One region of the Pseudomonas sp. YY-1 genome, then DNA from elsewhere that is predicted to be linked to it. Evidence: riboswitches for the same ligand, from Rfam matches in the RefSeq annotation. Region 1 holds a riboswitch; the other holds the start of a gene.

Region 1 (17,817 bases):
CTGCACGCTGGTTGATTGAGGTCTGGCTGCATTGGGCTTAGAACCGTTCGCGGTAGCAATCGGCTGACTGTTCGCTTGCGCTCCTGAGTCCTCCCTACGGTGTTGGCACTGCCAGTCCAGTCACCCTGGATGTCCGTCGACCCGTGCCCGATACAGCATCGGCGCGTAGTGCCAGGCGAACAGGGCGAAGGCTACGGCCCAGCAGAGCGCCGCCAGCCATAACCCACTGCTGCCTGCCGAGACCCGAATCAGCGCGCCTAGATTGAGTAAGCCGAAAGCCCACGACATCGCCCGGGGCGGTTGCAATGCGCGGCCGGTGTGGCCGAGGCTGACCCGCGCCATCATCGCCAGGATCAGCCCACCCATCGCACCCACCGCCAGGGCGTGGTTGGCCAGGCTGGGTTGCGTCAACCAGCCTAGGTGCCACGCAGCCATGCCGAGCGTCGCGAGTAGAAGCCAGGCGTAGCCCAGGTGGAGCGACCACAGCAGCGGCACGCCCCAGATGCAGCGCAGATGCCAGCGCCAAAGACGCAGGCCGTGCAGCACGCTCAGCACGATGAACGGCACGGCCAGCCAGGAGCGGGCCAGCAGGTTATGCCCGCTGGCGAACAGGGCGGCGACCAGCACGCCGCAGACCAGCAGCAAACGATCCTGCCGGGGATGGGCGGCGAAGGCCTCGACCCGACCCAGGCCGCGCTGGGTGAAGAAGGGAATCACCCGGCCACCGATCAGGCTCAGCATGACTGCAATCAGCCACAGTGCGGCCAGTGCGCCACGGCGTTGCAGGCTATCGTCGCCGTGTACCAGGCCGGCGAGCGTGACGGACTGACACAGCGCGAGCAGGCTCAGCACCAGCAGGATCGGGTAGTTGTTGCGTTGCCGGGCGGTGATCAGCTGGCGTGCCATCTGAGCAATGAACAGGCCGATAAAGGCCAGTTGCAGTGCGATCAGCAGTGCCAGTGGCACGGGGAAGAACCACACCAGGCGCGCGGCCAACCACAGCCCGAACAGTGCGACCAGAAGGCGGCCGCTGAGGCCCGGACTCCCAGTCCAGGTCTGCACGGCAGTGAGCAGGAAGCCGGCGATGATCGCCAGGCCGAAACCAAAGGGCATTTCGTGGCGATGCCAGGCCAGCATGCCACCCGGCACCGCCGGGTTGGTCAGCCCGTGCAGCGCCGCCGCCCAGAGGGCGATGGCGAGCACGGCGAACAGGGCTCCGGCGACAAAGAACGGGCGAAAGCCCAGGCGCCAGAAGGGCGCGATGGCCAGTGCCCGCTTGCGATCAAGCAATTGCATGTGCGCATGCCTCGTCTTTCAGGCGTTGCTGCGCGACCAGGCGCAGCACATAACCGATCTTCAAGATGCTGGGACCGAGTAGTGTCAGGCTGTGCGCCAGCACCAGCGTCGGCATGTTCAGGTGCTTCTCCAGGCCATAGGCTGCCACCAGCCCCACCAGCAGCAGGATCAGGCCGGCCCAGAGCAACTGGCTGGACAAGTGCAGAATCTGCAGCGGTGGAAGATTCAGTGGGTACATGGTTCACCTCCTCATCGTTCAGCTATCCAGAGCCGAGGCCGGGCCGAAGAACTCATAGCGGCTCTGCTCGGCCGGTACGCCCAGTGCCTGCAGGTGGCGCTTGACCTGCGCCATGAAGGGTTTCGGGCCGAGGAAGTAGGCGTCCAGATCGCGCTCGGCCGGCAGCCATTGCTCCAGCAGATCGCGGCTGAGAAAACCCTCGGCGTCGGCCCGGTCACCCGCGCGCGGCTCGCTGTAGCACACGTAGTGGCGAATCTGCGGATGCTCGGCGGCATGGGCATCGACCCAGTCGCGGAAGGCATGCACCTCGGCATTGCGTGCGCAGTGGATGAAATGGATGGGCCGGCCGCTGTGCCGCGCCGCGTCGAGCATGGCCAGTGCCGGGGTGATGCCGACGCCGGCGCTGATCAGGGCCAGCGGCTTGTCCGACTCGCTCAGGGTGAACTCGCCAGCGGGCGGGAACAGGTCCAGCACATCGCCGACCTGAACCTCGTCATGCAGATGGTTGGACACACGGCCGCCAGGCTCGCGCTTGACGCTGATGCGGTATTCACGGCCGTTGGCCAGGGACGACAGTGAGTAGTTGCGGCGTACCTCTTCGCCGTCCAGCAGCAGGCGCATGCCGATGTACTGGCCCGGCTGGTAGTCGAGCAGGGCACCACCATCGACAGGTAGCAGATGGAAGGAGGTGATCTCGGCGCTTTCGACGACCTTGCGTGCTACGCGGAAGGCCCGCGCGCCACGCCAGCCGCCAGGCGCGCTGGCGTTGTCCTGATAGAGCTGCTCCTCGGCACCGATAAAGATATCGGCCAGTTGCTGGTAGGCCACGGCCCAGGCATCGATCACCGCATCGGTGGCGATCTCGGCACCCAGCACCTCTCGAATCGCGCGTAGCAGACAACTGCCGACGATGGGGTAGTGCTCGGGGAGGATCTGCAGGGCGACGTGCTTGTTCACCACCTGGCGTACCAGCGGGCCGAGGGCTTCGAGTCGGTCGATATGGCGCGCGTACATCAATACGCCGTTAGCCAGGGCGCGCGGCTGATCGCCGCTGGCCTGGTGCGCCTGGTTGAACAGCGGGCGCACCTCGGGGTACTCACTGAGCATCATCCGGTAGAAATGGGTGGTGAGCGCTTCGCCGCCGCTTTCCAGCAGTGGCACGGTGGCTTTGATCAGGTCACGTTGAGCGTTGGTCAGCATTAGGGTATCTCCGCAAGGCAAATAAAGACGCCGGTGTGGCTCGTCTGGCCGGTTGTGGCGTGCTAGCGTTAGCGGTAGATACCTATCAGTAAGCGTGCCAGGTAAATAATCCTTAAATATCAGTGGCTTGCTTTTATTGTTGTTTTAATGACTCGCTCTGTTTACGGGTCATAAAGACTTTGAGTAGTCGAAATGACCGCTAATCCTCTGCTGGAAACTCTTATTCCCTTGGTCGCCGATCTGTCTCGCGAGCTGGACGATGGCGAGCGTTATCGCCGACTGCTCGCGGCCTTGCGCCAGTTATTCCCTTGCGATGCCGTGGCGCTGCTGCGGCTCGACGGAGAAATTCTGGTGCCCCTGGCGGTTGAGGGGTTGAGCGCCGATACCCTGGGACGACGTTTCAAGGTCAGCGAGCATCCGCGTCTGGCTGCGTTGCTGGAGCACGCCGGGCCGACCCGTTTCGCTGCTGATTGCGGCCTGCCTGACCCCTACGATGGACTGGTAGAGGGGCTGCATGGCCACCTGGAAGTGCACGATTGCCTCGGTTGCCCGCTGTACCTGGACGAGCAGCTCTGGGGTTTGCTGACCCTGGACTCGCTCGATCCAGCCAGCTTCGGGCGGCTCGATCTGGACAGCCTCGACGCCTTTGCTAGCTTGGCTGCGGCCACGGTCAAGGTCAGCCAGCGGATCAGCGGCCTGGCGCAGCGGGTCGAGGCCGAGCGCCAGCTCACCGAACTGTACAAGCAGGCGCGTCAGCAGCCGCGCGAGCTGGTGGGGCAGAGCGCGGCGCTGCGCAAGCTGCAGGACGAAATCCGCCTGGTCGGCGACAGCCCGCTGACCGTACTGATCACCGGTGAAACCGGTGTCGGCAAGGAACTGGTGGCCGAAGCCATCCACGCCGCCTCGCCGCGTGCGCAGCGGCCGCTGGTCAGCATCAACTGCGCGGCGTTGCCCGATGCATTGGTAGAGAGTGAACTGTTCGGCCATGTACGCGGCGCCTTCTCTGGCGCGATGAGCGAGCGCAGCGGCAAGTTCGAGCTGGCCGATGGTGGCAGCCTGTTCCTCGACGAAGTAGGTGAGCTGCCGCTGGCGATTCAGGCCAAGCTGTTGCGCGTGCTGCAGAGCGGCCAGTTGCAACGGGTTGGCTCGGATCGCGAGCACCGCGTCGATGTGCGAGTGATCGCCGCCACCAACCGCGATCTGGCGGCCGAAGTGCGTGCCGGACGGTTTCGCGCCGATCTCTATCACCGCCTGAGCGTCTACCCGTTGCCGGTGCCGCCGCTGCGGGAGCGCGGCCGCGATGTGCTGTTGCTGGCCGGCTACTTCCTCGAAGAGAACCGCGCCCGGCTCGGGCTGCGCAGCCTGCGCCTGAGTGCCGAGGCGCAGAAGGCGCTGCTGGGCCACGACTGGCCAGGCAACGTGCGCGAGCTGGAGCACCTGATCGGCCGCGCGGCGATCAAGGCGCTGGCGCGCCATGGCGAGCGACCGCGCATTCTCAGCCTGGATATGCAGGATCTGGACTTGCCGAGCAGTGAGGCGAGCGCAGCCGTCGAGGCCGTGTTGGCGTCCGGCGAGCCGGTGCCGGAAGGTGTGGAGCTGCGCACGGCGGTTGACGCTTTTCAGCGCCAGTTGATCGAACAGTGCCTGGCGCGCCATCAGGGCAAGTGGGCCGATGCGGCGCGTGAGCTGGGCGTGGATCGCGCCAACCTCAGCCGCTTGGCCAGGCGGCTGGGCATTCGGTAGGGTGCGCTGTGCGCACCGGGTCTGTCAGCGTTGGCTGGCGGTGCGCACGGCGCACCCTACGGAGCCTGGAACACCAGCGCCTTCAGGCCGCTCTCGGGCGAAATGTCGGGAAACTCCGGCGGGTTGTCCAGGCGCTCGACGAAGCGCAGTTGCGGCGCTTCGGCTGCCATGCCGTCGATGATGAAATCTGGGCCGATATCTGGGTCGTTGACGCAGGCCAGCACGGTACCGTGTCCGGTCAGCAGCTCAGGCAGGCGCCGGAGAATCTTGGCGTAATCTTGGGTGAGGGCGAAGCTGCCTTTCTGGAAGCTTGGCGGGTCGATGATCACCAGGTCGTACGGGCCGCTTTTGCGAACCTTGCCCCAGGACTTGAACAGCTCGTGACCGAGAAACTCCACTCGGGAGAGGTCGTGCCCGTTCAGGCGATGGTTGTCGCGCCCGCGCGACAGGGCCGCACGGGCCATATCCAGATTGACCACATGCGCGGCATCGCCAGCGATGGCGGCCACGGAGAAACCGCAGGTGTAGGCGAACAGGTTGAGCACGCGCTTGCCGGCGGCCTGCTCGCGCACCCACTGGCGGCCCAGGCGCATATCGAGGAACAGCCCGCTGTTCTGCTTGCTGCCCAGGTCGAGCAGGTAGTGCAGGCCGTCCTCGATGATCGGCCATTGCGCCTGCGGCTCGCCGGCCAGCCATTCACTCTCGCTGCCCAGCACGTAGCGGTGTTGCAGCAACAGGCCGCGTGCGCCGCTGGCATGCCATTGCGGCGTTTCCAGCAGTTCCATAAGCAGCGGTCGCAGTGCCGGCGACGGCTCGCGAAACAGCATCACCAGCACAACGCCGGACAGCCAGTCGACGGTGATCTGCTCCAGCCCCGGCCAGCAGCGACCACGGCCATGGAACAGGCGGCGGGTCTCGGTACCGGGGTGATTCTCCAATGCCAGCAGCAGGGGCTCGCGCAGGGTGGCGAGGGCGGTATCAGTCATCGCGGGTCAGCACTTCTAGCAGCTCGATTTCGAAGGTCAGGTCGGAGTTGGGCGGAATCGCGCCCATGCTGCGCTCGCCATAACCCAGATGCCCCGGCACTTGCAGCTTGCGTTTGCCGCCGACCTGCATGCCCATCAGGCCCTGATCCCAGCCCTTGATTACCCGGCCAGTGCCGATCACGCACTGGAACGGTTTGCCGCGCGAGTAGGACGAGTCGAACTCGCTGCCATCGGTCAGCCAGCCGCGATATTGAGTTGTGATCAGGGCGCCCTTGACCACGGCCTTGCCGTCGCCCAATTGCAGGTCTTCGATGATCAGTTGGTCAGTCATGTCAGGTTTCCTTGCGGTGACGGTTTTGGCTGGCTTGCACGGAGCGTTCGGCGGGCACGCGCAGTTGAACCAGCAGGTAGTCGGCGAACGCCGGGTCATAGTTCTGCAGGGCGATGGCGCCGGCCATGCAGCTCAGCCAGCTTTCGGCCAGTGTCTGGTCGATTGGCCACTGCGCATGAAAGGCCGGGATGCTGATGCTGCCGTATTTCTCGGCAAACAGCCGTGGCCCGCCAAGCCAGCCACTGAGGAAGCACGCCAGCTTGTCGCGTGAGGCGCTCAGGTCGGCTGGGTGCAGGGCGCGCAGGGCGGCGGCTTCGGGGTGTTCGTCCATCAGCCGGTAGAAGTTATCGACCAGACGGCGCAGGCCGTCGATGCCGCCAGCGGCCTGGTAGGACGCATCGCCGGTGCCGTAGGGAGGTGTGTCGCTCATCGCGTTGTTCCGCGGAAAAGGCGCCATTGTAACCGCTGGCGTAGAATGCTCGGCCAGTTTGGTTCGAGGTAATGGGCAACTGCAGAGGCTGTTTTCTCCCCTCTCCCATTCATGGGAGAGGGGGCTGATCGTGCTTGCCTGAAACGATGATGACGCAACCCCAGCAAGGCTTCGTGCTTAGCCGCCATTGGCGTGACACGCCGGAGGGCACTGAAGTGGCCTTCTGGCTGGCGACCGATGCCGGCCCGCGCCAGGTGCGCCTGCCATGCCAGGACGTGGTGGCGTTCATCCCGGCCGAGCAGCGTGCCTGGGCCGAGCCGTTGTTGCGTAATGAGAAAGGCATTGAGCTGCGCGAGTTGGCCTTGCGCGATTTCAAGCGTCGCCCGGTGTTGGGCCTGTACTGCCGCCAGTACCGTCAGTTACTGCAGCTGGAGAAGAAGCTGCGTCAGGTCGGCGTGGATGTGTACGAGGCCGATATCCGTCCGCCAGATCGCTACCTGATGGAGCGTTTCATCACCGCTTCAGTCAGCTTCGAGGGCGTTGAGCAGCAGGACGGCAGCCTGCTCTGCAAGTCGCTGAAACCCGCGCCTGATTACCGCCCGACGTTGCGCCTGGTGTCGCTGGATATCGAGACCAGCGCCCGTGGCGAGCTGTATTCCATCGCCCTGGAAGGCTGCGGTCAGCGCCAGGTGTATATGCTCGGTCCGGCCAATGGCGATGCCCGCATCGTCGACTTCGACCTGGAGTACTGCGACAGCCGCAAGGTGCTGCTCGAACGTCTGAATGACTGGCTGCGGCGGCATGATCCGGACGCCATCATCGGCTGGAATCTGGTGCAGTTCGACCTGCGCGTGCTGCGCGAGCATGCCGAGCAGTTCAAGGTGCCGCTGCTGCTGGGGCGTGGCGGTGACGTGATGGGCTGGCGCCAGCACAACAGCAGCCAGCACTACTTCGCCGAAGCGGCCGGGCGGCTGATCATCGATGGCATCGAGGCGCTACGTTCGGCGACCTGGAGCTTCCCCTCGTTCAGTCTGGAGTCGGTGGCGCAGACGTTGCTCGGCGAGGGCAAGGCCATCGATACGCCCTATGCGCGGATGGACGAGATCCAGCGCATGTTCGACGAGGACAAGCCGGCGCTGGCCCTGTACAACCTCAAGGATTGCGAGCTGGTCACGCGTATTTTCGCTTATACCGATCTGCTCACCTTCCTCCTGGAGCGCTCCAGTGTCACCGGCCTGGCGGCCGATCGCAGCGGCGGCTCGGTGGCGGCCTTCACCCACTTGTACCTGCCGCCCATGCACCGCCTGGGCTACGTCGCGCCGAACCTCGGCGATATTCGTGGCGAGAACAGCCCTGGCGGCTTCGTCATGGACTCGCGCCCCGGTCTCTACGATTCGGTGCTGGTGCTGGACTACAAGAGCCTGTATCCATCGATCATCCGCAGCTTTCTGATCGACCCGCTAGGCCTGGTCGAAGGCTTGCACCAGCCGGATGACGAGCACTCGGTGGAAGGTTTTCGCGGCGCGCGCTTCTCGCGTACCCGGCATTGCCTTCCGGCCATCGTCGAGCGCGTCTGGCAGGGGCGTGAGGCGGCCAAGCGCGACGGTAATGCGGCCTTGTCGCAGGCGCTGAAGATCATCATGAACGCCTTCTACGGCGTGCTTGGCTCCAGTGGCTGCCGCTTCTTCGACCCGCGCCTGGCGTCGTCGATCACCCTGCGCGGGCACCAGATCATGAAGCGTACCCGCGAGCTGATCGAAGCCGAAGGCCATGCGGTGATCTACGGCGACACCGACTCCACCTTCGTCTGGCTCGGTCGCGCTCACGATGAGGATGAGGCGACGCGCATCGGCCGCGCGCTGGTGGCCCGTGTGAATACCTGGTGGCGCGAGCATCTGCAGAATGAGTACGGCCTGACCAGCGCCCTGGAACTGCAGTTCGAGACCCATTATCGGCGCTTTCTCATGCCCACCATTCGCGGCACCGAGGAGGGCAGCAAGAAGCGCTACGCCGGCCTGGTGCTCGGCGCCGACGGCAGCGAACGCATGGTGTTCAAGGGCCTGGAAACGGTGCGTACCGACTGGTCGCCGCTGGCCCAGCGCTTTCAGCAGGAGCTGTACCGCCTGGTGTTCGCCGGCCAGCCCTATGAGGACTACGTGCGCGAGTATGTCAAACGCACCCTGGCCGGTGAGCTGGACGAGTTGCTGGTGTATCGCAAGCGCCTGCGCCGACGCCTCGACGACTACCAGCGCAACGTGCCGCCGCACGTACGCGCCGCGCGCCTGGCTGACGAGCACAACCAGCGCCTTGGCCGGCCCCTGCAGTACCAGCGTGGCGGCTGGATCAGCTACCTGATCACCACCGGCGGGCCGCAACCGCTGGAGCGCCTGCTGTCGCCGGTGGACTACGAGCACTACATCAGCCGCCAGCTGAAACCGGTGGCCGACGCCATCCTGCCGTTCGTCGGCGGCGAGTTCGAGCGCCTGGTGGACGGGCAGCTCGGGCTGTTCTGAAATTCGCTGGCGGCCGCTCTGGGCAGGCCATCCGCGCCGAGAGACGGGCTAATTGCCTTGAAATACCTTGTAAAATTCGCCTCGTTGAGCGGCGCTCGCGGCCTGAATATATTTGCGCCCGTGATGCCGGGCCCCTCTGGCGGTTAACACCGCGATGTCGGAATCACAGTCTGTTCAATCTGACTGTAGGAGGGGCTCATGACTGCCCTAGAACCGTTCCTCTTCGCCGACTTCCTCGGCACGGCCACCTGGTTGTGGCTGGTCTTCATCGCTGTCGTCATCTCCCTGCTGGCCTTCGACCTTGGCGTGCTGCATCGCGATAATCGCGAGATCGGCGTGCGCGAGAGCCTGTTGCTGTCCGCCGGCTACATCACTGCGGGTCTGCTGTTCGGTGTCTGGGTGTTCTTCCAGAAGGGCGGCGACGCCAGCATGGATTACCTCACCGGCTTTCTGATCGAGAAATCGCTGTCGATGGACAACGTGTTTCTCATGGCCATGATCTTCAGCTTCCTCGCCATCCCGCGGCAGTACCAACACAAGGTGCTGTTCTGGGGAATCATGGGCGTCCTGGTGCTGCGGGCGATCATGATCGGCCTCGGCGCCGCACTGATCCACGAGTTCGACTGGATCCTCTACGTGTTCGGTGCCTTCCTGTTCTTCACCGGTATCAAGATGCTGTTCTCCAAGCTCGACGATGCGCCGGACTTGCAGAACAACGTGCTGGTGAAGTTCCTGCGCAAGCACCTACGCGTGACCGATGAGCTGCATGGCCAACGCTTCTTCGTGCGCCAGGACGATGGCAAGGGACGCAGCGTGCTGTGGGTGACGCCGCTGTTCCTGGCGCTGATCATGATCGAGTGCGCCGACCTGGTGTTCGCCATCGACAGCGTGCCGGCGATCTTCGCCATCACCCAGGACCCGTTCATCGTCTATACCTCGAACATCTTCGCCATCCTCGGCTTGCGCGCCCTGTACTTCGCCCTGGCGGCGCTGATCCACCGCTTCGCCTACCTGAAGTACGCATTGGCTCTGGTGCTGGTGTTCATCGGCGCGAAGATCTTCCTGGTCGGCATCATCGGCAAGATTCCGGCCGTGGTGTCGCTGAGCGTGACCCTGGGCCTGCTGATCGGTGGCGTGCTGCTGTCGCTGTACAAGACCCGCGGCCAGCCGCCCGCCAAGATCTGACGAATAAGCTTTTTGCCCGGCTACGCCCCGTGTGTGGCCGGGACTTCGACACTGGAGAAACCTGATGCAAAACCCTTGGAAACACCGCTTGGCGCCTGCCGCACTTGGTCTGGCACTGATCGCCCTGGCGGGCTGCGACGCCGCCGAGCAGTCCGCACAGAAGCTCGCCGAAGAGGCGAAGAAGGAAGCGCAGGCGCTGATCAGTGACTCGGTCGGCGAGGTGGTGGATGAGGTCAACCGCCAGGTGGACTCCCTGCAGGAGTCCACCAACCGAACACTTGGCAAGGACGACAAGGAGGAAGAGCAGGGCGCCGAGACGCCGCAGGTGGAGCCCGAGAAAACGCTCGAGCAGGGCGTCGAAACCTGATGCCTGGTCGGTGGCGCAGGCTACCGCTGAGCGGTTGCTGGGCGCCGCCACTTCCGCCCCGGCGTGCGTGGGTTTATCCTGCGCGCCTCTTTGGGGAGTAGCCTGCCGTCGCGCTAGCGTCGGCGCGTTGGTCAACATTCTCGGCAACCTGCCGTGGCCAACGCATCCGCTGGGATTGGTGAGACCAACGACAGTCCTGTGCCAGGTCGGGCGCGCAGTGGCTTGTCGTTGACTCAGGCCCGGCTGGAGTTTCCCTTGAATCCTCTCTCGCTGCTTCTTCTATCGTTCGCCATGTCGACGGATGCCTTCGCGGCTGCCATCGGCAAGGGCTCGGGCCTGCACAAGCCACGCTTTGCCGAAGCCCTGCGTGCCGGCTTGATCTTCGGCACCATCGAAGCCATCACGCCGATCATCGGCTGGCTGATCGGCCAGGCGGCCAGCCGTTTCGTCCTCGAGTGGGATCACTGGATCGCCTTCGTGCTGCTGGTTGGGCTCGGTGTGCACATGATCCATGCCGGGCTCAGCGCAGATGACGATGCGTCTGAAGATAAACCCTCGCGCCATTCCTTCTGGGTGCTGGCCGTCACTGCCGTGGCCACCAGCATCGACGCGCTGGCCGTTGGCGTGAGCCTGGCTTTCGTCGAGGTGAACATCCTGGTCGCTGCACTGTGTATCGGTCTGGCCACCACCCTGATGGTGACATTGGGCATGTTGCTTGGTCGTATGCTGGGCCAACTGGTCGGCAAGCGTGCCGAGATCGTCGGCGGTGTGGTGCTGATGCTGGTTGGCGCGACGATTCTCTACGAACATTTTGCGAGTCTGTGAACATGAACATGTCCCTGCGTTTGCTGAAAAGCGCACTTCTGGCGGCTGCCGCGCTGGTCGCCGCCGCCCTGATGTTTTTTGCCTGGCAGTACTTCTTTCCGGTGCAGGCCGCCAGCGGCTGGTCGTACCGCGTTGCCTACGACGACGTGCAGAAGGCGGCCGGGCTGGCGCGAGCAGCGGATGGCGGGATTCTGGTCAGCCAGGAACTGCAGGATGGCCGCGGCAGCATCCTGTTGATGCAGCCCGACGGTGACCGCGAAGTGGTGGTCGAAGGCCTGTCCAAACCCGATGGCCTGCTCAGCGCCCGTGGTGGCCTGGTGTTCAGTCAGGAGTCGGGCGGCAAGCCGGTCAGCTTCCTGCAAGGTAAGCGTGTTTCCGAACTGTTCGCGGGCGATCAGGTGCAGGGGCTGTGGGATGACGGTCACTACCTCTATGCCATCGAGGACCGCAAGGGCAACGGTCGGCTATGGCGCTACCGCTGGGATGACCGGCAACTGAGCGTGGTGCGTGACAACCTCTCGGAAACCGAGTCGATCACCCGCTGCACGGACGGCCGTATGCTCTACAGCGAAAAGGAAACCGGTGTGATTCGCGAGCTGCGCGAGGACGGCCGCGATCCGGTGGTGATCGACGGGCTGCGTAATCCGACGTTCATGCTTTGCGACGAGCAGGGCCTGTGGATCAGCGAGGACTCGACTCATCGCGCCCGTCTGCTGCTGGTCGATGCCCAAGGCGCGCAGACCACCGTGTTGTCATTCCTCAAGGCGCCGCAGGCGATCTTGCCACTGGACGATGGCCGTTACCTGATCGCAGAGGGAGGGCGTGATCGGGTGTTGGAGTTGAGCCTGAACAAGGCTGGCGGTTTCCGTCGCGAGCTAGACCGCTCGGCCAAGCATGAAGAAGCGGCCGAGCGGGAGCAGGACGCACTCAAGGGCGTGGGTGGTTGAGCCGCTCCAGCAGCGCTGTCAACGCCAGGCCCGGCAAGGACGCCAGGCCCAACTGCGGCAATTGTGCGAGAAACAGCCCGCGAAGGATTTCGCCGGTCGTCCAGGTATTGCCGTAGGCACTGGCGAGCAGATTGACCGCGCAGTAAGCGGCGATAGCGGCGCACAGGCCGAACGCTGCCAGGACGACGAGGCGATGCTTCAGCATGCCGCTGGCAGCAGCCAGCAGAAACAGCGCGAATGCCGGCAGACAGGCCAGCGCCAACTCGATGGCGATCTGACCGTCAGGCTCCGCCGGCAGCGGCCAGGCCAGGCCAGTCCAAGCCCTCCCTGCTGCAGGTGATAGGTCAGCAGGCCGATGAACAGGGCTGTGGTGGGCAGCAGCAGCGAGGCCTGCACCAGCCTGATCAGTGCACCTGGCATGACGACAGCCGTGCCGGGCTGAGCATTGCTTCACTCAGGCCCGCCTCGAGCAAAGATTGCGGCAAGGGTTGCTTGCGGATCAGGGCCGCGCAGGCCTGACCCATCGCGGCGCTGGTCTGGATGCCGTAGCCGCCCTGCGCTGCCACCCAGAAGAAGTTTTCGGCCTGGGTATCGAAACCTCCGACCAGATCGCCATCGGCGACAAAGCTGCGCAGGCCGGCCCAAGTATGCGCCGGACGACGAATCTGCAGCGTGGTGTGGGTTTCGATCTGGTGGATGCCCAGGGCGATGTCCAGCTCTTCAGGCTGCACGTCATGCGGCGCCACTGGGTCGGCATTGGCTGGCGAGCCGAGCAAGAGACCGGCATCGGGCTTGAAGTAGAACGATTCATCCAGGCTCACCAGTGCCGGCCAGTGCTGGCAGTCGATGCCTGTCGGGCCGTTGAAAGTGAAGGCGGCGCGGCGCTTGGGCTGTAAACCGATGCCGGGTAGGCCGGCCAGACGCGCGATCTCGTCGCACCAGGCACCGGCGGCATTGATCAATACGCTCGCGCGATAGCTCTGCCCGGCGCAATCCACCTGCCAGCCGTCGGCGAGGCGGCTGATGCTGATGACCTCGCGCTGGCAATGAATCTCCCCGCCCTGTTGGCGGATACCACGCAGGTAACCCTGGTGCAGCGCGGCGGTGTCGATGTCAGCGGCGCTGGGGTCGAACAGCGCACCGTGCACGAGCTCGCGGCGCAACACCGGAACCAGCGCGCAGGCCTCGTCAGCACTGAGCAGGCGAGCCTCTGCAACATGCTCACGGGCCTGCTCGTACTGGCGCTGCAGCTCGGCTGCGTCACCGCTGAAGTCCACCACCAACTCGCCACGTGGCGTGAGCAGAGGATGCTCGGCAAAACCGGCTGGTGGGGCATCGTAAAAGGCGCGACTGGCAGCGGTCAGCGCGCGGACCTGTGGCGTGCCGTAGGCCACGGTGTAGAGCGCGGCTGAACGGCCAGTGGAGTGGTAGCCGGGCTGCGCCTCGCGTTCGAGCAGCAGCGTCTTGCCATGGCTGGCGAGAAAGTAGCCGGTTGAAGCGCCGGCAATGCCGGCGCCGATGATGAGGTAGTCGTAGTGTTGCATGGCGTATCAATCAACGGGGTCAAATGAAAAAGGCGAAGCTGGAGGGCTTCGCCTTTGTTCTGCTTCGGCCTTATCAGTGCTTGCGCGGCACCGGCTTGAGCAGCTCGTCCGGCGGCATTTCGCACTGGATCTTGCGGCCGATCAGCTCTTCGATTGGCGGCAGGGCGAAGGCGTCGTCCTCACCGGCGAAGCTGATCGAGGTGCCGCTGGTGCCGGCGCGGCCGGTGCGGCCGATGCGGTGCACGTAGTCGTCCGGGTCTTCCGGCAGGGTGAAGTTGATCACGTGGCTGATGGCATCGACGTGGATGCCACGACCGGCGACGTCGGTGGCGACCATGACGCGGATCTTGCCTTCGCGGAAGCCTTCCAGTGCGCGGATACGCTTGTGCTGCGGAATGTCGCCGGACATCTGCACGGCGCTGATGCCGTCGCGGGTCAGGCGCTCTTCGATGCGCCGGACTTCGTCCTTGCGGTTGGCGAAGACCATGACCCGCGTCCAGTCGTTCTGGCTGATCAGGTTGTACAGCAGTTTGTACTTGTCAGCCGAGGCTACGGCGTAGACGTGCTGCTCGACGGTGTCGCTGGCGACGTTCTCTGGCTCGATCTCGACGATGGCCGGGTTGACCGTCCACTGCTTGGCCAGGTTCATCACGTCGTCGGTGAAGGTGGCTGAGAACAGCAGGGTCTGGCGGTCACCCTTCATCGGCGTCTGGCGGATGATCTGGCGCACCTGAGGGATGAAGCCCATGTCGAGCATGCGATCGGCTTCGTCCAGCACCATCACCTCGACCATGTCCAGGTGCACTTCGCCGCGCTGGTTGAAGTCCAGCAGGCGGCCCGGGGTGGCCACGAGGATGTCGCAGAAGCGCGATTCCAGCTGCTTGAGTTGTTTGTCGAAGTCCATGCCACCGACGAATTGCATGACGTTGAGGCCGGTGTATTTGGTCAGCTCGGCGGCGTCCTTGGCGATCTGCACCACCAGTTCGCGGGTCGGCGCGATGATCAGCGCGCGCGGCTCGCCCATGTAGCGCTCTTTCGGCGCCGGGGTCTGCAGCAGCTGGGTGATGATCGAGATGAGGAACGCCGCGGTCTTGCCGGTGCCGGTCTGGGCGCGGCCGATGGCGTCCTGACCCTTGAGGGTGTAGCCCAGTACGCCAGCCTGGATCGGCGTGCAGTAGGGGAAACCGAGGTCGTGAATGGCGTGCATCAGCTCGGGGGCGAGCTTGAAGTCATGGAAACGGGTCTTGCCTTCGGCCGGCTCGACCACGAAATCTTCCAGCTTCCAGGTGTCGACTGGCTTGGCTGGGCGCTCGCGACGCGGTTTGTCGGCCTTGGGCGGGCGGGATTGTTGCGGCGCCGGGCTATCGCCTGCGCTCTCGCTGGCAGGGCGGGCGGGCTTGTTCTTGCGTGGGCGCTTCTGCTCTGCGTCACCGCTCTGGGCGGGCGCTGCTACGGATGACGGCGCTGGTTGTGGCTGCTCGTCTTCGGCTTTGCCGAACATTTTCTTGAGTGCTTTGAGCACGGGCTTCTCATCGACTGGTTAAGGAGTGAACGCCCGCCAGTGTAATGCAAGACGCGGGCGTGGCGAAGTGCTTCGCTCGCGTCTGTCAAGAGGACCGTGCGCCCAGCACCTCATTTCTCCGGCAGGCTGGCCAGCAGCAGGCGCTGTACATTGCCGCCCATGATCGCGGCAATGGCGTCATTGTCGAAGCCGGCGGCTTGCAGCCCCTCGGTAATTTGCGCCAGGCCGGTGACGTCGAACGGGGTGTGCACGGTGCCATTGAAGTCCGAGCCCAGGGCGACATGTTCGACGCCGACCTTGTCCGCCGCATAACGGATGGCTTTGACGATGGCGGCGACCGAGGTGTCGCAAACGGCGGTGCTCCAGTAGCCGATGCCGATCACCCCGCCCGTGGCAGCGATGGCCTGCAGGTGCTTGTCGCTGAGGTTGCGGGTGCCGGCGCAGGTGCCTTCGACGCCGGTGTGCGAGACCAGCACCGGGCGCTTGGCCATGGCCAGTACATCATCGATCAACGGGCGCGAAGCGTGGGCCAGGTCCACCAGCATGGATTTTTCTTCCAGGCGCGCGATGACCAGGCGCCCCAGTGGGGTCAGCCCGCCTTTTTCCAGGCCATGGGCCGAGCCGCCGACTTCGTTGTCGAAGAAGTGAGTCAGGCCGGCGATGCGGAAACCCGCGTCATACAGCACGTCGATGTTCTCCAGCTTGCCTTCGATAGGCTGCAGGCCTTCGGTGGCGAGCAGGCCGGCGACGCGGCGCGGGTCCTTTTCCCAGGCATCGACGAAATTCGCCAGGTCGGCGCGGGTGCGGATCAGCACCAGGCGCCCATCGCTGCCGGCGCTGGCGTCCTTGAGTTTCTGCGCCTGGTACAGGGCGCGCTGTAGCAGGCTACTCCAGGTTTCCCGTGGCCAGCGCTGGGCCATGGCCAGCAGGGTAATGTTGTCGCTGTCGGCGCCGTTGCTCTCCATGTTCAGCCCGCGTGGGGTCTTGGTCACGGTGGAGAACACCTGCAGGCCGAGACGCCCTTCGAGCATGCGTGGCAGGTCGGAGTGGCCGTAGTCGTAACGCTTGAGCAGGTCGCGCTCCCAGAGCAGGGCGTCGTCGTGCAGGTCGGCGACGAACAGCCCTTGGTGCAGCTTCTGTGCGCTGGCGCTGGTCGGATAGGGCGGTGGGCTAGCCACGCTGTTCATCTGTGCGTCGAGTACCTGGGGCAGGCCCAGAACGGCGAGGGCGGAAAGGGGGACGAGCAGAAGCACAGCGATCAGCAGTTTGCGCATGAGAAGCCATCCAGGCGTGTTGTTATGTGCGCCACTCTAGCAGGGAAGCGCGACGCGGGGTGTCAGCCGCTGAGGCAGTTACGCCCCTGCTGCTTGGCCTGGTACAGCGCGGCATCGGCACGCGCGATCAGGCCCTGCAGGCTGTCCTGATGCTGCATCTGCGCCAGGCCAATGGAGATGGTGACGCCCGGCAGAACGCCGACTGGCGAATAGAAGGAGGATATCTGCTCCAGGCTGAGGCGCAGGCGTTCGCCGATACTGCGTGCCGCCTCGGCACAGATCTCCGGCAGTAGAATGACGAACTCCTCGCCACCGAAGCGGATCAGGCTGTCCTTGGGCCGCAACTGACTGCGCAAGGTGTGAGCCACCATGCACAGGGCGTAGTCCCCTGCAAGATGACCGTGCTGGTCGTTGTAGGCCTTGAAGTGGTCGACATCGAGCATCAGCAGCGAGATGGGGTCGTCGTTGAAGGCGCAGCGGGTGCTTTCGCGTTCGAAGACGTGCTCCAGCCAGCGTCGGTTGAAGCAACCGGTGAGGGTGTCGACATTGGCATTCTGCTCGCTGTCGAGAATCTGCCGGTTGCCCTGGCGCACACGCTCACAGAGCAGTTCCAGTAGGTTCTGCATCATCTGCGGTGATTGCTGAAACAGCGCGACCAGCGATTCGCGATGCAGGCGCAGCACCGTGGAGGGGCGCTCGGCCACCACGTAGGCGGACGGATGTTCGTTGTCGATGAAGCTGATTTCACCCGCGCAGTCGCCGACTTCGAGGGTGCTCACGGCCTGGTTGTCCAGTGAGCCGAGATAGACGCGCAACTGGCCCTCGATCAGCAGATAGAGGTACTGGTTGCGATTGAAGGGGGAGAGCAACACTTCGCCGGCTTCCAACTCGCACGCGCGAAACTCCTGCAGCAACTGATCCAGGCTGCTGGTCGCGACATTCTGAAATAGTCGCAGGTGCTGAACTTGCTGCAGGTCTGCCTGCCAGTGCGCCGGTTTCATTGCGATCTCGTCGGGCCTGGCCGGGCGAATAGGCCTGAGGGCACCACCAACGCTCCCTGTCGTGTCTACGAATAGCGTTCGACATTATTCCCGGGCTCCAGGCGTGGCAATGTCTGCCAGTGGCTCGGCCGACCAGTGGTTGCACGAAAGTGCAAAGCTGTTAACTGGCGCGCGTCCTTGCGCGCTCTGGATCACGCTGCGAAGTGGATGCGATGGCCCACCGCGTAGCCGGACAGCCGTTCGCCAATGCTGGCAGCCAAGGCCTGATCCTGATTCGGCAGGTGGATGTGGGCCAATTGACCTGCCTTGTCATCGCTCAGCACTTCAACCCGAACAGCCGGGTGCAGCTCATCGATAGCCGCCTGGTAAACCCGGGCGATGGCATCGAAGCGCAGCGCTGGTTTGAAGGTCTTGC
Region 2 (14,412 bases), on a different contig from region 1:
TCCAGGCTGGCCAGCACGCAATAGCCGATCAGCGCCCCAACGTCGCGGCAGGCTCGCGCTTCGGCAATTCCCGCCCGCAAGCGCTCCACGGCCCGAGGCTGCAAGCGCAGACTAAGCAGATACCCCTCATAAATCGTCAACCTCGCTCGCACCGAGTAACTACGCTGTGCCGGCAAGCGCTGCACCAGCAGCAATCCCTGATGCACTTCCTCCTGCGCGCGCAGCACCTCGCCACGGGATTGCAGTACGCGGGCGCGTTCGTAGTGAGCAAGTGCCTCGAGCAGAGGATTGTCGATGCGCTGTGCCAACTCCAGCGCATCGCGGTTCAACCCACGCGCACGCCACAGATCGCCACGCACCATGGCCAGATTGGACAACGCCGACAAGCACATGAAGTGCGGGCCATAACGCTCCACCGGTAAACCGGACAAGGCCTCGCTACATTGCAGTTCGGCACGAGCACCATCGCCACGACCACGGGCGATGACCCCGTCGAGCGCCTGCCACTGCGCCAGCAGGCTGCGCTGGGCGGAAGGCTCGGCTGCTGGAAGGAAGCGTGCGAGGTGATCAAGCAGCTCTTGGGCTGCGTCCAGCTGGCAAGCCAGCGCCAGTGCCCAGCCATAGAGCACGATCAGTCGCGGTGTGCTGGCCAGCAGATCATCCGGCAGATTGGTTTTCCAGCGCAGCAGCATGGCGATGTTCTGCTCGGCCAGCATCTGCTCCTCGGACAGGTTCTGTACCAGGCTGGCAGCGACATCGGCCTGCCCAGCGAGCAGTGCTTGCTCGATGGCGGCATCCAGCATGCCTTGCGCAGCGAACCACCGACAGGCACGCAGGTGAGCACCGCTGTGAGAACGGCTCGAACCGTCGGCAGACCGTGCATTGAGCAGATCGGAAAACAGGTGGTGATAGCGAAACCAATGCCCCTGCTCATCCAGCGGCACCAGAAAAACCTGGTTGGCCTGCAACTGACGGATGATCGCGGCGCTGTCGTGGCTGTCACGCACCGCGTCGCACAGCTCGGCACAGAAGCGCTCCATGCAGGCGGTTTCGTAGAGAAACTGCTGCACCTCGGCGGGCTGCCGCTCGATGACCTCTTCAAGGAGGTACTCACGGATCAGCCCTTCTCCTCCATGCAGCTGCAGTCCCTCGCCGGCTTCGGCCAGCTCTTCGACAGCCAACAGCCACAGGCGTAAACCAGCGATCCAGCCCTCGCTACGCTGCAGAATCCCAGTGACCTGCTGCTTTTCCAGGTGCGCGCCCTGACTTGCCAGCAGAGCATCCAACTCCGCGGCGGTCAGCCGCAGGTCCTGCTCGCTGAGTTCGAGCAACTGTCGCGACAGACGCAGACGCGCCAGGTGCCAATCCGGCCGCTGACGGCTGGTGACCAACAGCAGCACGCCGGGTGGTAAATGGTTGAGGAAGAACTGTAGGCAACGATCCAGCACCGGCCCCTGCGCCAGATGGTAGTCGTCCAGCACCAGTAACAGCGGCTGACCATCATCGAGTTGCTGAGTCAGCTCATCGAGCAAACCATCGAGCCACTGCTCGAACGCGAAGGGCTGGTGGCGTTGGCGCATCTTCAGCAGACCGAGCGCCTCCTCCCCCAAACCGGGGTAGAACTGCTGCAGCCCCTGTAACAGGCGCTCAAGGAAGCGCCCTGGATCATGATCACGCTCACTCAGCCCGAGCCAGAGACTGTGCCAGTGCTCGGGTAGTCGCTCGCAGAACTCGATGGCTAGCGAGCTTTTGCCAAAGCCTGCTGGCGCACTGACCAGCAGCAAGCGCCCTTGCAAGCCCTCTTCGAGACGATCGCATAACCTGGGACGCGGCATATGTCCTGCCGGCAGCGGCGGACGATAGAAACGCGCTTCCACCGGTGCGGCCGGTGTGTAGGGAAAACCTGGCGAGCGGGAGAGATCTGTCATCGGCCTATTCTTGGAAGTCTTCTATCTGCATCGGCGGGCTCGATCTGAACCCAGCCTAGCGACTTGCAATGGCCATTTGAAGCGCCCGCTACAGTCCGTAACGAAAAAGCCGGCACAAGGCCGGCTTTGTCGTGTTGCTTGAGGCAGGTTTTAGCGAACGCCAGCCTGACGCAGAGCGGCCGGGGTGTAATCGCTGCCAGAGGCTTTGTAGTTGAAGTCGTAGGCTTGTTTCTCCTCGTTCTTCATACCCAGAACCAGGTAGCGACCGGACAGCAGGTCGTACAGGGTTTCCACGGTGTACCAAGGCACTTGCTTGTCGTAGTAGTACTGGGCATGCGCCTCGGCTACGCGCCACAGGGTGCCACGACCGTCGTAGTGGTCGATCAGAGCGGCTTGCCAGGTGTCCTCGTCGATGTAGAAGTCACGCTTGGCATAGATGTGACGCTCGCCCGACTTCAGGGTCGCGGTCACGTGCCATACACGGTGCAGCTCGTAACGCGTCAGGTCCTGGTTGATGTGGCCAGCCTTGACGATATCGGAGTACTTCAGGCTGGGCGAATCGAGCTTGTAGGCGTTGTAGGGGATATAGATCTCCTTCTTGCCTTCCAGTTTCCAGTCGTAACGATCCGGCGCACCGTTGAACATGTCGAAGTTGTCGGAAGTACGCAGACCATCAGCGGCGGTACCCGGGCCATCGTAAGACACCTGCGGAGCACGACGCACGCGACGTTGACCGGCGTTGTACAGCCACGCCAGACGCGGCTCCTTCACCTGGTTGAGGGTTTCGTGCACCAGCAGCACGTTACCAGCCAGACGAGACGGAGCAGTTACGCGCTGTTTGAAGTAGAACAGGACGTTGCTTTCCTTGCTCGGATCGAAGTCGGTCAGAGCATCACGGAAGGTGAACTCGTCCTGGAAGTAGACCAGCGAGTAGGAACCGTTCGGCTGCGGAGTCGCCTGAGTTACCAAGCGACGCACGCTACCACCACGGTAACGGGTGATGTGGTTCCAGATTGCTTCCAGGCCGTTCTGCGGAATCGGGAAGGGGTTGGCGGTCTGGAAGTTCTCCAGGCCGTTACCGCCCTCCACCATCTTGGTGTTCACAGCGTTCTGCTTGGTCGCCTCCAGCACCGCAGCCGGCAGGCTGGCCGAGCGGTGAGTTGGGTAGACCGGCATCTTGTAGCTTTCTGGGTAGCGCTTGAACATCGCCAGCTGGCCGGGCGTCAACTTGTCCTTGTACTGGTCGACGTTCTGCGCGGTGATGGTGAACAGCGGCTGTTCGTTGGCGAACGGATCGGCCAGGAAGCCTCGCGGATCGACCGCCCCGGCGTTGGCTGGCAAACCACCGGTCCAGGCTGGGATCGAGCCATCGGCGTTGCCTGCCATTTCGGCACCGACCGGAGTCAGCGTAGTGCCCAGCTTCGCAGCTTCGTCAGGCGACACTGCCGCCATCACGCCGGTGGCCAGCAGAGACAAAGTCAGGGCACCGCTTTGCCACAGTTTTTTTGTTGTTTTCATTTGCATCATGATTCCTCGAAATTCCTGACCGCTTAGAAGTTCATACCGAAGCTGAGCGCAACGAAGTCGCGGTCATCAATGGTGGAATACTTGCCATCAAAGAAGTTGGTGTAGGACAGGCTGGCGGTGTAGGTGTTCTGATACTCCGCGTCCAGTCCGAGGCTAATAGCTTTACGGCCTTCTTCGAAGTTAGCCCCTGGGCCGGGCGAATAACCTTCTACGTCATGTGACCAAGCTACGCTCGGACGCAGGTTCACACCTGCCAAAGCATTGGGATAATCCCAGATGGCACGAGCGCGGTAACCCCAAGAGTTGGCAGTGGTAAAGCCATCCTTATCACATGCCTTGCCGAGCATGCTGGCCGAGCTCCGACCGCCACCGGTACTGGCGTTCACAGGTCCGCACATATCACCTGCAGTGCCATAGATCGGATCGCGACCGTAGCGGATATCATCTTTGCTCTCCAAGCCACCGACATGGGTCCAACCTACTTCACCCACGAGGGTCAAGCGCGATGCCCCCATGACCTGATCAAAGAAATGCGTGAATGTAGTTTGAATCTGCGTGATTTCCTTACGCTTGTAGCCATGGAGCAGACCGTCAGCGTCCGGACCGAGCGGAGACACCGCCGCATAAGGCGTACTATTGGTCCCACCCAGAGCGACCGGTAGGTTGAAGTTGATACCCCGCAGTCCGGCATAGAGCACATCAGTGGAGTTCAACTGCACCGGTGCATTAGGCCGATAGCTGATCTCGCCACTCCAGGCTGTTCCGGTTGGCAACGTTGTGGAGAAGCTCAAACCATAGAGTTTGATGTCTTCAGGATACTCCATGAAATAACCGCCGTTGGCTGCATAAGCCAGGGCGCCGACATTTGCAGCGCTAGCGCCAGCTTGCCCCGCTGCGGCCACCGCGCCTACGCCACCACCGGTTAGTGCCGCATAGGTCTGGTCAAAGGTACCTTGAACCAATGCATCGATGGAACGCAAAGAAGAAGCACTCTGGCCTTTACCACTGAAAATAGGTGCCCGACTATGGTAGTTCATGAAGTAAGCGCCAAACTCTGTGTCCAACGGCTCGAACATATACCGGAAGGCAAGTCCCCACTGACCGTCATCTCGCGCATCCTTATCGCCATAGCGCGGAACAACCACCCCTTCAGAAGTAGAAGAAACCAGCGCCGCATTGCCGCCCAACAACGTATTAAGATTTGTCAGACTGCCGTTGATTTGAGCCAGTTGAGCCGGTGACAGAGATGCTAGGACGTTAAGGTTCTGGTCACATCCATCGGCGACGATATCAGCCTGGGAAAAGAACGTTCCGCAGTTATCCACCACGGTCTGATCCCACTCAAGCTGATAGAAGGCCTCCATGGAAAGGTTGTCTGTCAGGCTCTGGGCGATATAGAACATGTTGACCGGAATTAAGCCCTCTTTGATCTCAGCACCAGGGCGACGAAAGGCAGCCACATCAACGGGGTTGATGGCGTTGATACCGTTCTGAATAAAGGTACTTTCGCCCCAACTAACGACCTGTTTGCCCAGGCGCACCGAACCAGGCTGATTGCCGATGGCGTAGTTGTGATAGACGAATGCGTCGAGGATTTCACCGCCGGAAGACTTTGCCCCCTCCTTGCGGTTGCTATCGCTGATGTCCTTGAACTCACGCCCCTCGTCCTTCAATTCGAAGTCGTACCAATACTTGCCGCGCACGAACACGCCGGTATCGCCATAGCGCAATTCCAGATCGTGGATACCCTTAAAGATCTTCGAGAAGGTTTCACCACGTTTGAAGTTGAGGTGACCATCGTCGGAGGTCTGGGAGAGACCGCGACCGCCGTTGTTCACGCCGATCAGATCCTTGTTGGCCTTGGAAGTCGACCAACTAGCCCCCACCGACAGCGACGAGTCGAACTGCCCTTCGATCTCACCGATATTGAAAGTGACGCCGAATGCCGGAGCGGCAAGGGTGGAAGCGAGGCTGACGGCCAGCGGCAGTTTTGCCAGGCGCCAGTAGGGTTTTGTTTTTGTTGTCATCGACGCTACTCCATGTGTTTTTTGTTATGGATGCTTTGACTATAGCCAGCGGGTGGTACTGCTTGATCCCTCGAAAGTGTGATTTGCAGCCCCCAGGCACTCTGGCTCGCAGGTTTCAGGCCCTGCCCCTAGCCAAGCATGGACGTGAAACAGCAATTAGCAAGCCAAACGCTTGTTTGACTGAGCGGTCACTTTCACCGCCCAGTCAATTCGCACCTCACAGCGTAGACAGGAACGCGCTGCCCGCCTCCTGCCACTGGGCGATTTCGACGCGGATGCGCTTCTTGTCCAGTTTGCCGACACTGGTCTTGGGAATTTCAGTAACAAGGGCGATCTGCGTGGGAATCGCCCACTTGTTGATGTGACCTTGCTCGACGAAAGGCTTGAGATGCTCTTTCAAGCCTTTGGCATCCAGCCCCTGCTCTTCGCGCAGTACCAGCAGCGCAAACGGGCGCTCGCCCCACTGCGGGTCAGGCACACCCACTACCGCCACCTCACGCACCGCCGAGTGGCGACTGATCAGGTCCTCCAGCTCCAGCGAGGAGATCCACTCGCCACCGGTCTTGATCACATCCTTGATGCGGTCACGGATTTCGATGAAGCCCATACCGTCGATGGTCGCCACATCGCCCGTATGCAGCCAGCCGTGAGCCCAGAGTTCCTCGCCCTTCTCCGGCTCGCGAAAGTAGCCCTGAGTCAACCAGGGCGCACGCAGCACCAGCTCGCCCTGGGATTCGCCATCGCTCGGCAGCAATTTGCCGTCGGCATCCATGATTGCGGCTTCTACCAGCGGCACCGGAATACCGGCCTTGATTCGATAGGTGGTGCGCTCGTCCTCGCTACCGGCGCGCAGCTCTTCATTGAGGTAAGCGCAGGAAATCAGCGGGCAGGTCTCGGACATGCCATAGGCCGCTGTCAGCTGGATGCCGCGCGCCTTGGCCGCCTCGTAGAGGGAGCGATTGAGCGCGCTACCACCGATGATCATCTTCATGCCGCCGAAATCATGGCCCTGCGCACCTGGCGCGCTCAGCACCATCTGCAGGATGGTCGGGACGCAGTGGGAGAAGTTGACCTTCTCTTCCTTGATCAGGCGGCAAAGCATGTCCGGTTCATAGCGACCGGGGTACACCTGCTTGACCCCGAGCATGGTGGCCACGTACGGCACACCCCAGGCATGCACGTGGAACATCGGCGTGATCGGCATGTAGACATCGTCGTTGCCCAGCAGGCGGATGCTGTCGAGTCCGCCCATGGTGGTCGCCATGGACATGGTGTGCAGCACCAGTTGCCGATGAGTGAAGTACACACCCTTGGGGTTGCCGGTGGTGCCGGTGGTATAGAAGGTGGTGGCCACCGAATTCTCGTCGAAATCGGCGAAGTCGTAGTGCGGGCTGGCGGCTGCCAGCAGGCTCTCGTACTCGCCGACGAGGTTCGGCAGCTCGGCGTTCTTGTCCTCGCCATCGGTAAGCAGCAGGGTCTTGTCGACGGTGGTCAGTTGTCCGGCAATGCCGTTGTACAGCGGCACGAACTCGCTGTTGACCAGCACGAAACGATCTTCTGCATGGTTCATGGTGTAGAGGATTTGATCCGGCGACAGGCGGATGTTGATGGTGTGCAGCACCGCGCCGAGCATCGGGATGGCGAACATGCATTCGAGGTAGCGGTGACTGTCCCAATCCATCACCGCCACGGTATCACCGGCCTTGACCCCTGCCTCGCTGAGTACGTTGGCCAACCGTGCGACACGCTCGTTGAAGGTGGCGTAGCTGTAGCGCAGCTTGTCGCGATAGACGATTTCGCGGGTCTTCTCGTAACGACTACCGGACAGCAGCAGGCGCTTGATCAGCAGCGGATAGGCATGAGCGTTTTCAGAGGGGGGGATCAGTCGGGTCTGCAGCATGAAATCACCTTGAGGCACGCTAGGAATAGGTATGCAGCGACTCTAGAGCGGCTCGCGCAGCGCTCAATCAGCCCAAAGAATGATTTGCCACGTGACTCTATGGCCACTTTTGGTCACAGGTTAGAATCGAGCTCACCAGCCAGTCCTTAAAAAGGCGGCACAGAGCCACTCTTTCGTTCGAGGTAACAGCATGTCCGATATCGTCATCGTCAGCGGCGCACGTACCCCCATGGGTGGTTTTCAAGGCAGCTTGGCCAGCGTGCCAGCCGTCGAGCTGGGCGCGGCCGCCATTCGTGAAGCGGTCAAGCGCGCCGGTATCGAGCCAACCGACGTACAAGAAGTGATCATGGGCTGCGTACTTCCAGCCGGCCTCAAACAAGGGCCGGCACGCCAGGCCTCGCTCAATGCAGGCCTGTCTGCAGCCACCGGCTGCACCACCATCAACAAGCTGTGCGGCTCAGGCATGAAGGCCGTGATGATGGCCTTCGACTCGTTGAAAGCCGGCAGCAACCAGGTAATGGTCGCCGGCGGCATGGAAAGCATGTCCAACGCGCCCTATGTACTGGAGAAAGCACGCACGGGCCTGCGCATGGGGCATGGCGAGATCAAGGATCATATGTTCCTCGACGGCCTGGAGGACGCGCGCACTGGCCGCCTCATGGGCTCTTTCGCTCAGGAGACCGCCGATAAGTACGGCATTACCCGTGAGGAAATGGACGCCTATGCCATCGAATCGCTGCGACGCGCGCAGGCGGCGATCAAGGACGGCTCGCTGGACGCGGAGATCGTTCCGGTCACTGTCACCTCGCGCAAGGGTGAGGTGGTGGTCAAGGATGATGAACAGCCGCTGACGGCCAACCTGGACAAGATCCCGACACTCAAACCCGCCTTCAAGAAAGACGGCACCATTACCGCGGCCAACGCCAGTTCTATTTCCGACGGCGCCAGCGCGCTGCTGCTGATGACCGCCGATGAAGCGGCCAAGCGCGGTCTCAAACCAGTTGCCAAGGTGGTTGCCCACGCGACCCAAAGCCAGGACCCGAGCGAGTTCACCCTGGCGCCCATCGGCGCGATGAGCAACCTGCTGAAGAAGACCGGCTGGAGCAAGGACGAGATAGACCTGTTCGAGATCAATGAAGCCTTCGCCATGGTGACCATGCTGGCCATGCGCGAGCACGGCCTGGACCATGCCAAGGTCAACGTGTTCGGCGGCGCCTGTGCCCAGGGCCACCCGGTGGGTTCCACCGGCTCGCGGATCATCCTCACCCTGATCAACGCCCTGCAGAAGAAAGGTGGCAAGCGCGGCGTCGCCTCGCTATGCATCGGCGGCGGCGAAGCGACAGCGGTGGCCATCGAACTGCTGTAACCCAGCCCATCAGCAAAGAGCCCCGCAACTGCGGGGCTCTTTCGTTTAACGCATCTCGGTCAGCGCCAGCTTCACGCCAATCCCCACCAGCACCGCGCCCATCAGTCGGTCGAACCAGTGCCCCATGCAGGCGAAGCCGGCGCGCACGCGTTGCTGGCTGAACAGCCAGGCCACCAGGCAGAACCAAAATGCAGTCGCCAGGGCCAGATAAAGGCCGTAACCCGCCTGCACCGCCACCGGCGTATGCGGGTTGATCACCACGGTGAACAGGGAAAGGAAGAACAAAGTCGCCTTGGGGTTGAGCCCGTTGGTGATGAACCCGGTGACGAACGCACCACGGCCGCTGCGCTCGCCGGCGGCCAGGCTCAGCTCGGCACTGGCCGAATCGGCCGGGCGCGCGCGCAGCGCCTTGATGCCGATGTACAGCAGGTAAGCCGCTGCCAGCCATTTCAGCGCGTTGAACAGGACGATGGACTGCGACACGATCAGGCCGATACCCAGCAACGAATAGGTAACGTGCACCAGAATGCCGGTGCCTACGCCAAAGGCGGTGAACAGCCCGGCGCGGCGACCGTAACCGACGCTCTCACGCACGACGATGGCGAAATCCGGCCCCGGGCTGGCCACCGCCAGCAGGTGAATCAGGGCTACGGTGAGAAATTCACTCCAGTACATGGCGGCTCCGCATCGACAGTGAAGGTCTGGTAGGCTCGCCAATCTACTCCTGCGACCCTCCTGCGAAAAGGTACAGCTGATGAGCAAAAGTCCCCGCGCCGTCTTCCTCGATCACGCCTCCCTCGACCTTGGCGACCTCGACATGCAACCGCTGCATCAGGCCTTCGCCGAGCTGACCCTGCACGCGCACTCGCGTCCGGATCAGGTCGCCGAACGCCTGCAAGGCGCCCAAGTCGCCATCAGCAACAAGGTGCCGCTGGACGCAGCCACCTTCGCCGCCTGCCCCGAGCTAAAGTTGGTGCTGGTGGCCGCCACCGGCACCAATAACGTCGACCTCAACGCCGCCAGCGCCCACGGCGTGACCGTCTGCAACTGCCAGGGTTATGGCACGCCATCCGTGGCGCAGCACACCCTGATGCTGTTGCTGGCCTTGGCCACGCGACTGCCCGACTACCAGCGCGATATCGCCGCAGGCCGCTGGCAACAAGCCAGCCAGTTCTGCCTGCTCGACCACCCCATCGTCGAGCTCGAAGGCAAGACCCTGGGCATGCTCGGCCATGGCGAACTGGGCGGCGCCGTTGCCCGTCTGGCTGAAGCCTTCGGCATGCGCGTGCTACTCGGTCAACTGCCAGGCCGGCCCGCGCGCGCTGATCGCCTGCCTCTGAATGAACTGCTGCCGCAGGTCGATGCCCTGACCCTGCACTGCCCACTCAACGAGCAGACGCGCAACATGATCGGCGCCGAAGAGCTGGCACTGATGAAGCCGCGCGCATTTCTGATCAACACCGCACGCGGCGGCCTGGTCGACGAACAGGCGCTGGCCGATGCTCTGCGTAGCGGCCATCTCGGCGGCGCGGCAACCGACGTACTGCTGCAGGAGCCGCCCAAGGACGGCAATCCGCTGCTGGCCGCAGACATTCCGCGTCTGATCATCACCCCACACAGCGCCTGGGGTAGTCAGGAAGCACGCCAGCGCATCGTCGGCCAGATGATCGATAACGCAGTCGGCTTCTTCGCCGGTGCACCGTTGCGAGTCGTCGGGTAAGCTGCGCAGCTTTTTCAGGCAGGACCCCACCATGGATGCACGAAGCGAAGTTCTCTTGCGCCAGGCCGAGCTATTCAGTGGCGAGCTGTTGCTGGCTGGGCTTCCGGCTGACGACCTGCTTGGCGCCCTGCCTCAGGCTCGTGGCTGGAACTGGCATGCGGGCGATCAGGCACTGCTCACCGCGCGCTTTGCCGGCCGCAGCCACTTCGACACACGTATGCCGGAAGGCGACTACCATGCTGCCGTGCTGTTCCTGCCCAAGTCGCGCGAGCTGAGCGACTACCTGCTGCAAGCGCTTGCCTCGCGCCTGGCCGGCAAGCCGCTGTACCTGGTCGGCGAAAAGCGTGGCGGTATCGAGCGCGCATCAAAGCAGTTGGCAGCCTATGGCAAACCACGCAAGCTCGACAGCGCGCGGCATTGCCAACTCTGGTGCGTCGAGGTAGAGCAGGCGCCGCCCGTCCCCGACCTGCATGCCCTGGCACAGAGCTATCCACTGCAGTTGGCCGACGGCGCAGTGGAGATCGTTACTCTGCCCGGCGTTTTCGCCCATGGCAGGCTTGATCGGGGTAGCGCGCTGCTGCTCGAGCATCTGGATGAACTGCCTAACGGCCACATGCTGGACTTCGGCTGCGGTGCTGGCGTGCTCGGCGCCGCGCTCAAACGGCGTTATCCAGACAGCGAGCTGAGCCTGCTGGATGTCGACGCCTTCGCCCTGGAGAGCAGCCGCCTGACTCTGACTCGCAATGGCCTGACGGCCAACCTGATCGCCGGCACCGGAATCGAGTCGGCGCCAGAAGGATTGAGCGCCATCGTCAGCAACCCGCCGTTCCATCAGGGCGTGCACACCGACTACCAAGCCAGTGAGAACCTGCTGAGCCAGGCAGCCCGCCACTTGATAAAAGGTGGCGAACTGCGCCTGGTGGCCAACAGCTTCCTCAAATACCCGCCACTGATCGAACGTCATCTGGGTCCTTGCCGCACCCTGGCAGACGCCGATGGCTTTCGCATCTACAGCGCCCGGCGCTGATTGGGGTTGCTCCCAACGCAGCGCTTGGGCACAATTGCGCCCGTCCTAGGGGAGTAGTCTCCCGCGAGCGCCCTGCTCGCCCGGTATACGTCAACACACTTGCTCCGCAGAGCATGGCGTATACGACCCAAGGCCTACATAGAGAGGCCTGCGGTTTGACAAGACCTATGACACGCACAACCTATACCCGGGGCGGGAAGGTCGTTCGTGTCATAAGCCGTGTCGACCCGCCCCTTTAGGAAACCTGATGCTGGAATCGCTGTTCGTCCCCACCCTGATCGTTGCCCTCGCCGAAATCGGCGACAAGACCCAGTTGCTCGCACTGCTGCTGGCCGCCCGCTTTCGCAAGCCGTGGCCGATCATCTGGGGCATCGTCGTCGCCACCCTGGCCAACCATTTCGCGGCTGGCGCCGTGGGTAACTGGGTAGCCGGTTTCTTCTCTCCTGCCACCCTGAGCTGGATTCTCGCGGCCAGTTTCGTCGCCGTAGCGGCCTGGACCCTGGTGCCGGACAAACTGGACGACGACGAGGAGTCCGGCCTGAAGAAATACGGCCCCTTCCTCACCACCCTGATCGCCTTCTTCCTCGCCGAGATGGGCGACAAGACTCAGGTCGCGACCGTGATGCTGGCGGCGCAGTATCCGCACTTCATCCTGGTGGTGATCGGCACCACACTGGGCATGCTGCTGGCCAACGTACCGGTGGTGCTGGCAGGCAACTTCGCAGCCGAGCGCCTGCCATTGACGCTGATTCGACGCCTCGCAGCCTGTGCCTTCGCCGCCCTGGCAATCTATGCCGGCTATCAGGCAATGAAACTCAGCGGCCTGATATGACGAATCACTGACGTCAACTGGCTGGCATTTCGGCCAATCCCAGCCCCCTACCGCCTGCTGCTAAAGTGCGTGCCACGTCACGTCATACGGTATGCAGTCGGGAGGGCGGCATGTCATTGGATGATCGCAAGAAGGTGGTGTGCCAGCACATCGACCTGACCTGGAACAAGGGCCGCCTGGCCCTGGCCGAACAGCTGCACAGCCGCGACTTTCTCTACAAGAGCTCGTTCATGGGACGCCCACTCGACAGTGCCGGCTTCGCCCGGATGGTGCAGGATATCCGCTACGCCATGCCGGACCTGCAGATCGTGGTCGAGGAGTGCGTCGCCGAAGGCTACAAGGTGGTGACCTGGAGCACGCTGATCGGCACCATTCAGAAACCCGCGCTGGGCTATCCGCCCAGTGACAAGGTGCTGAGCATCTCGGCCATGGCCTTCTGGACACTGACGCCCAGCAATGAGATTCAGGAGATCTGCACCATGTTCGACATGGAAAGCTTCCGCGCCCAGCTGGGCCTGCAACCTCGCCCCTTCGCCGAAACGGCACTACCCTGAAACGCAAACGGCGCGCCGTGAACCATCACGCCGCGCCGTTTTTTCGTGCCCGAACTTAGCGCCCGGACTTGGCCTGCTCGTACAGCGGCATCACCTTGGGAATCGCCGCCTGCAGCGAAGCGATACGGCTGCTGGAGGAGGGGTGAGTGCTCATGAACTCGGGCGGCGCACCACCACCGGCGGCCTCCATCTTCTGCCACAGACTGATGGCCGCATTCGGGTCATAACCCGCGCGAGCAGCCAGTTCGAGACCAATCAGATCAGCCTCGTTCTCGTTACCCCGGCTGTTGGGTAGCGTCAGGCTGTACTGCACCACTGTATCCGCCATAGCCATGCCACTCTCGCCGAGACCGAGCAAAGCGCCGGCACCCTGCTTGGCGACCTGAATACCATAGGCCTTGGACATCGCCTCACGGCTGTGTTCGCGCAGGGCATGCGCCATCTCGTGGCCCATGATCGCGGCGACTTCATCATCGCTGAGCTTCAGTTGCTCGATGATTCCGCTGTAGAAAATGATCTTGCCGCCCGGGCCACAGTTGGCGTTGAGCTCGGGACTCTTGATCAGGTTGACCTCCCATTGCCAATTGGCGGCATCCGGGCGAAAACGCGGCGCCTGCGGAATCAGGCGATTGGCAACGGTCTGCAGACGCTTGGCATTGTTGCTGGTCTTGTCCAGCACGCCCTTGCTCGATGCCTCGCTTAGCGTCTGCTGATAGGACTGCGCGTACATCTGATTGACTTCATCAGCTGACAACATGCTGAACATGTACTGCTTGCGCTCTACGCCAACCGCACCACCACTGGTGGTATTGACGGCCTGACAACCTGCCAGCAGCACGGCCGCCGCCAGGCCACTCAGATATAGAACCTTGCTCATCGAGCTACCTCCTTGAATCGGACGCCCTATGCTAGGCCGCCCCCGCAGCACGAGCAACCGCGTTACTTGCGCGATAGCCGTACGCCATCTTTGCTGAATACGACACCAGCCTGTTCGTCACCACCAGTCCATTAAGGTTTTCATCTGTCACTGCCGATAGTTCGTGACAGGCGCGCTCTGTGCTCGGGAGCTCTCATGAAGTTCAAGTCGATCCAGTTTTCCGTGGCATTCCTTGCTGGCGCCAGCGTGCTCGCGGTCGTTGTGGCTCTGGTGCTCTACGCCCTGTTCGCCAGTGGCCGAACCCAGAACCTGGTGCAGGAGCGCACGCAGAAGCTACTGGAACAAGTCATCGAGCAACGCCTGTCGGCATTGGCGCAGGCGCAGGTCAGCGAAATCCAGCGTGAACTGGAAGCTCCCCTGCAGATCACCGCCGACCTGGCACGCGTCAACGCCATGCTCGGCATGACCGATGCCAACGGCAGCCCAATGCTCAGCATCAGCCGCGAAGAACTGGCCAACCTGGTGCATGAAACCACGGCGCAGAACCCTAAATTACTTGGCAGTTACCTGGGCTGGGAGCCGAACGCCTTCGATGCCAGCGACGACATCTATGCCGGCAGCAAGGAAAACGGCTACGACGGCACCGGCCGCTTC

What was found. A riboswitch is a leader RNA that binds a small molecule or an ion and turns the genes downstream of it on or off. The one in region 1 is predicted to bind manganese.
Region 2: another riboswitch for manganese. It lies ahead of CXP40_RS10060 (TMEM165/GDT1 family protein); the one in region 1 lies ahead of mntP (manganese efflux pump MntP).

The regions. Positions count from the first base shown of each region.
Region 1 is NZ_PJLX01000011.1:17,127-34,943, forward strand. It holds gene rimI (ribosomal protein S18-alanine N-acetyltransferase) at 1-19, shown strand, start outside; gene CXP40_RS15840 (NnrS family protein) at 121-1,296, opposite strand; gene CXP40_RS15845 (transmembrane sensor/regulator PpyR) at 1,283-1,534, opposite strand; gene hmpA (NO-inducible flavohemoprotein) at 1,553-2,734, opposite strand; gene norR (nitric oxide reductase transcriptional regulator NorR) at 2,927-4,477, shown strand; gene CXP40_RS15860 (class I SAM-dependent methyltransferase) at 4,534-5,463, opposite strand; gene CXP40_RS15865 (FKBP-type peptidyl-prolyl cis-trans isomerase) at 5,456-5,794, opposite strand; gene CXP40_RS15870 (group II truncated hemoglobin) at 5,796-6,224, opposite strand; gene CXP40_RS15875 (DNA polymerase II) at 6,374-8,737, shown strand; gene CXP40_RS15880 (TerC family protein) at 8,936-9,922, shown strand; gene CXP40_RS15885 (hypothetical protein) at 9,987-10,289, shown strand; yybP-ykoY riboswitch at 10,367-10,538, shown strand; gene mntP (manganese efflux pump MntP) at 10,545-11,114, shown strand; gene CXP40_RS15895 (hypothetical protein) at 11,117-12,061, shown strand; gene CXP40_RS15900 (hypothetical protein) at 12,042-12,323, opposite strand; gene CXP40_RS15905 (FAD-binding oxidoreductase) at 12,466-13,605, opposite strand; gene rhlB (ATP-dependent RNA helicase RhlB) at 13,679-15,127, opposite strand; gene CXP40_RS15915 (dipeptidase) at 15,238-16,401, opposite strand; gene CXP40_RS15920 (GGDEF domain-containing protein) at 16,464-17,402, opposite strand; gene CXP40_RS15925 (acyl-CoA synthetase) at 17,594-17,817, opposite strand, start outside.
Region 2 is NZ_PJLX01000005.1:301,788-316,199, reverse strand. It holds gene CXP40_RS10100 (LuxR C-terminal-related transcriptional regulator) at 1-1,928, opposite strand, end outside; gene CXP40_RS10095 (DUF1329 domain-containing protein) at 2,079-3,446, opposite strand; gene CXP40_RS10090 (DUF1302 domain-containing protein) at 3,479-5,482, opposite strand; gene CXP40_RS10085 (fatty acid--CoA ligase) at 5,700-7,382, opposite strand; gene CXP40_RS10080 (acetyl-CoA C-acyltransferase) at 7,573-8,748, shown strand; gene CXP40_RS10075 (LysE family translocator) at 8,794-9,423, opposite strand; gene CXP40_RS10070 (2-hydroxyacid dehydrogenase) at 9,503-10,468, shown strand; gene CXP40_RS10065 (class I SAM-dependent methyltransferase) at 10,500-11,495, shown strand; yybP-ykoY riboswitch at 11,532-11,664, shown strand; gene CXP40_RS10060 (TMEM165/GDT1 family protein) at 11,746-12,327, shown strand; gene CXP40_RS10055 (ketosteroid isomerase-related protein) at 12,438-12,881, shown strand; gene CXP40_RS10050 (M48 family metallopeptidase) at 12,937-13,758, opposite strand; partial or broken gene CXP40_RS24250 (methyl-accepting chemotaxis protein) at 13,954-14,412, shown strand, end outside.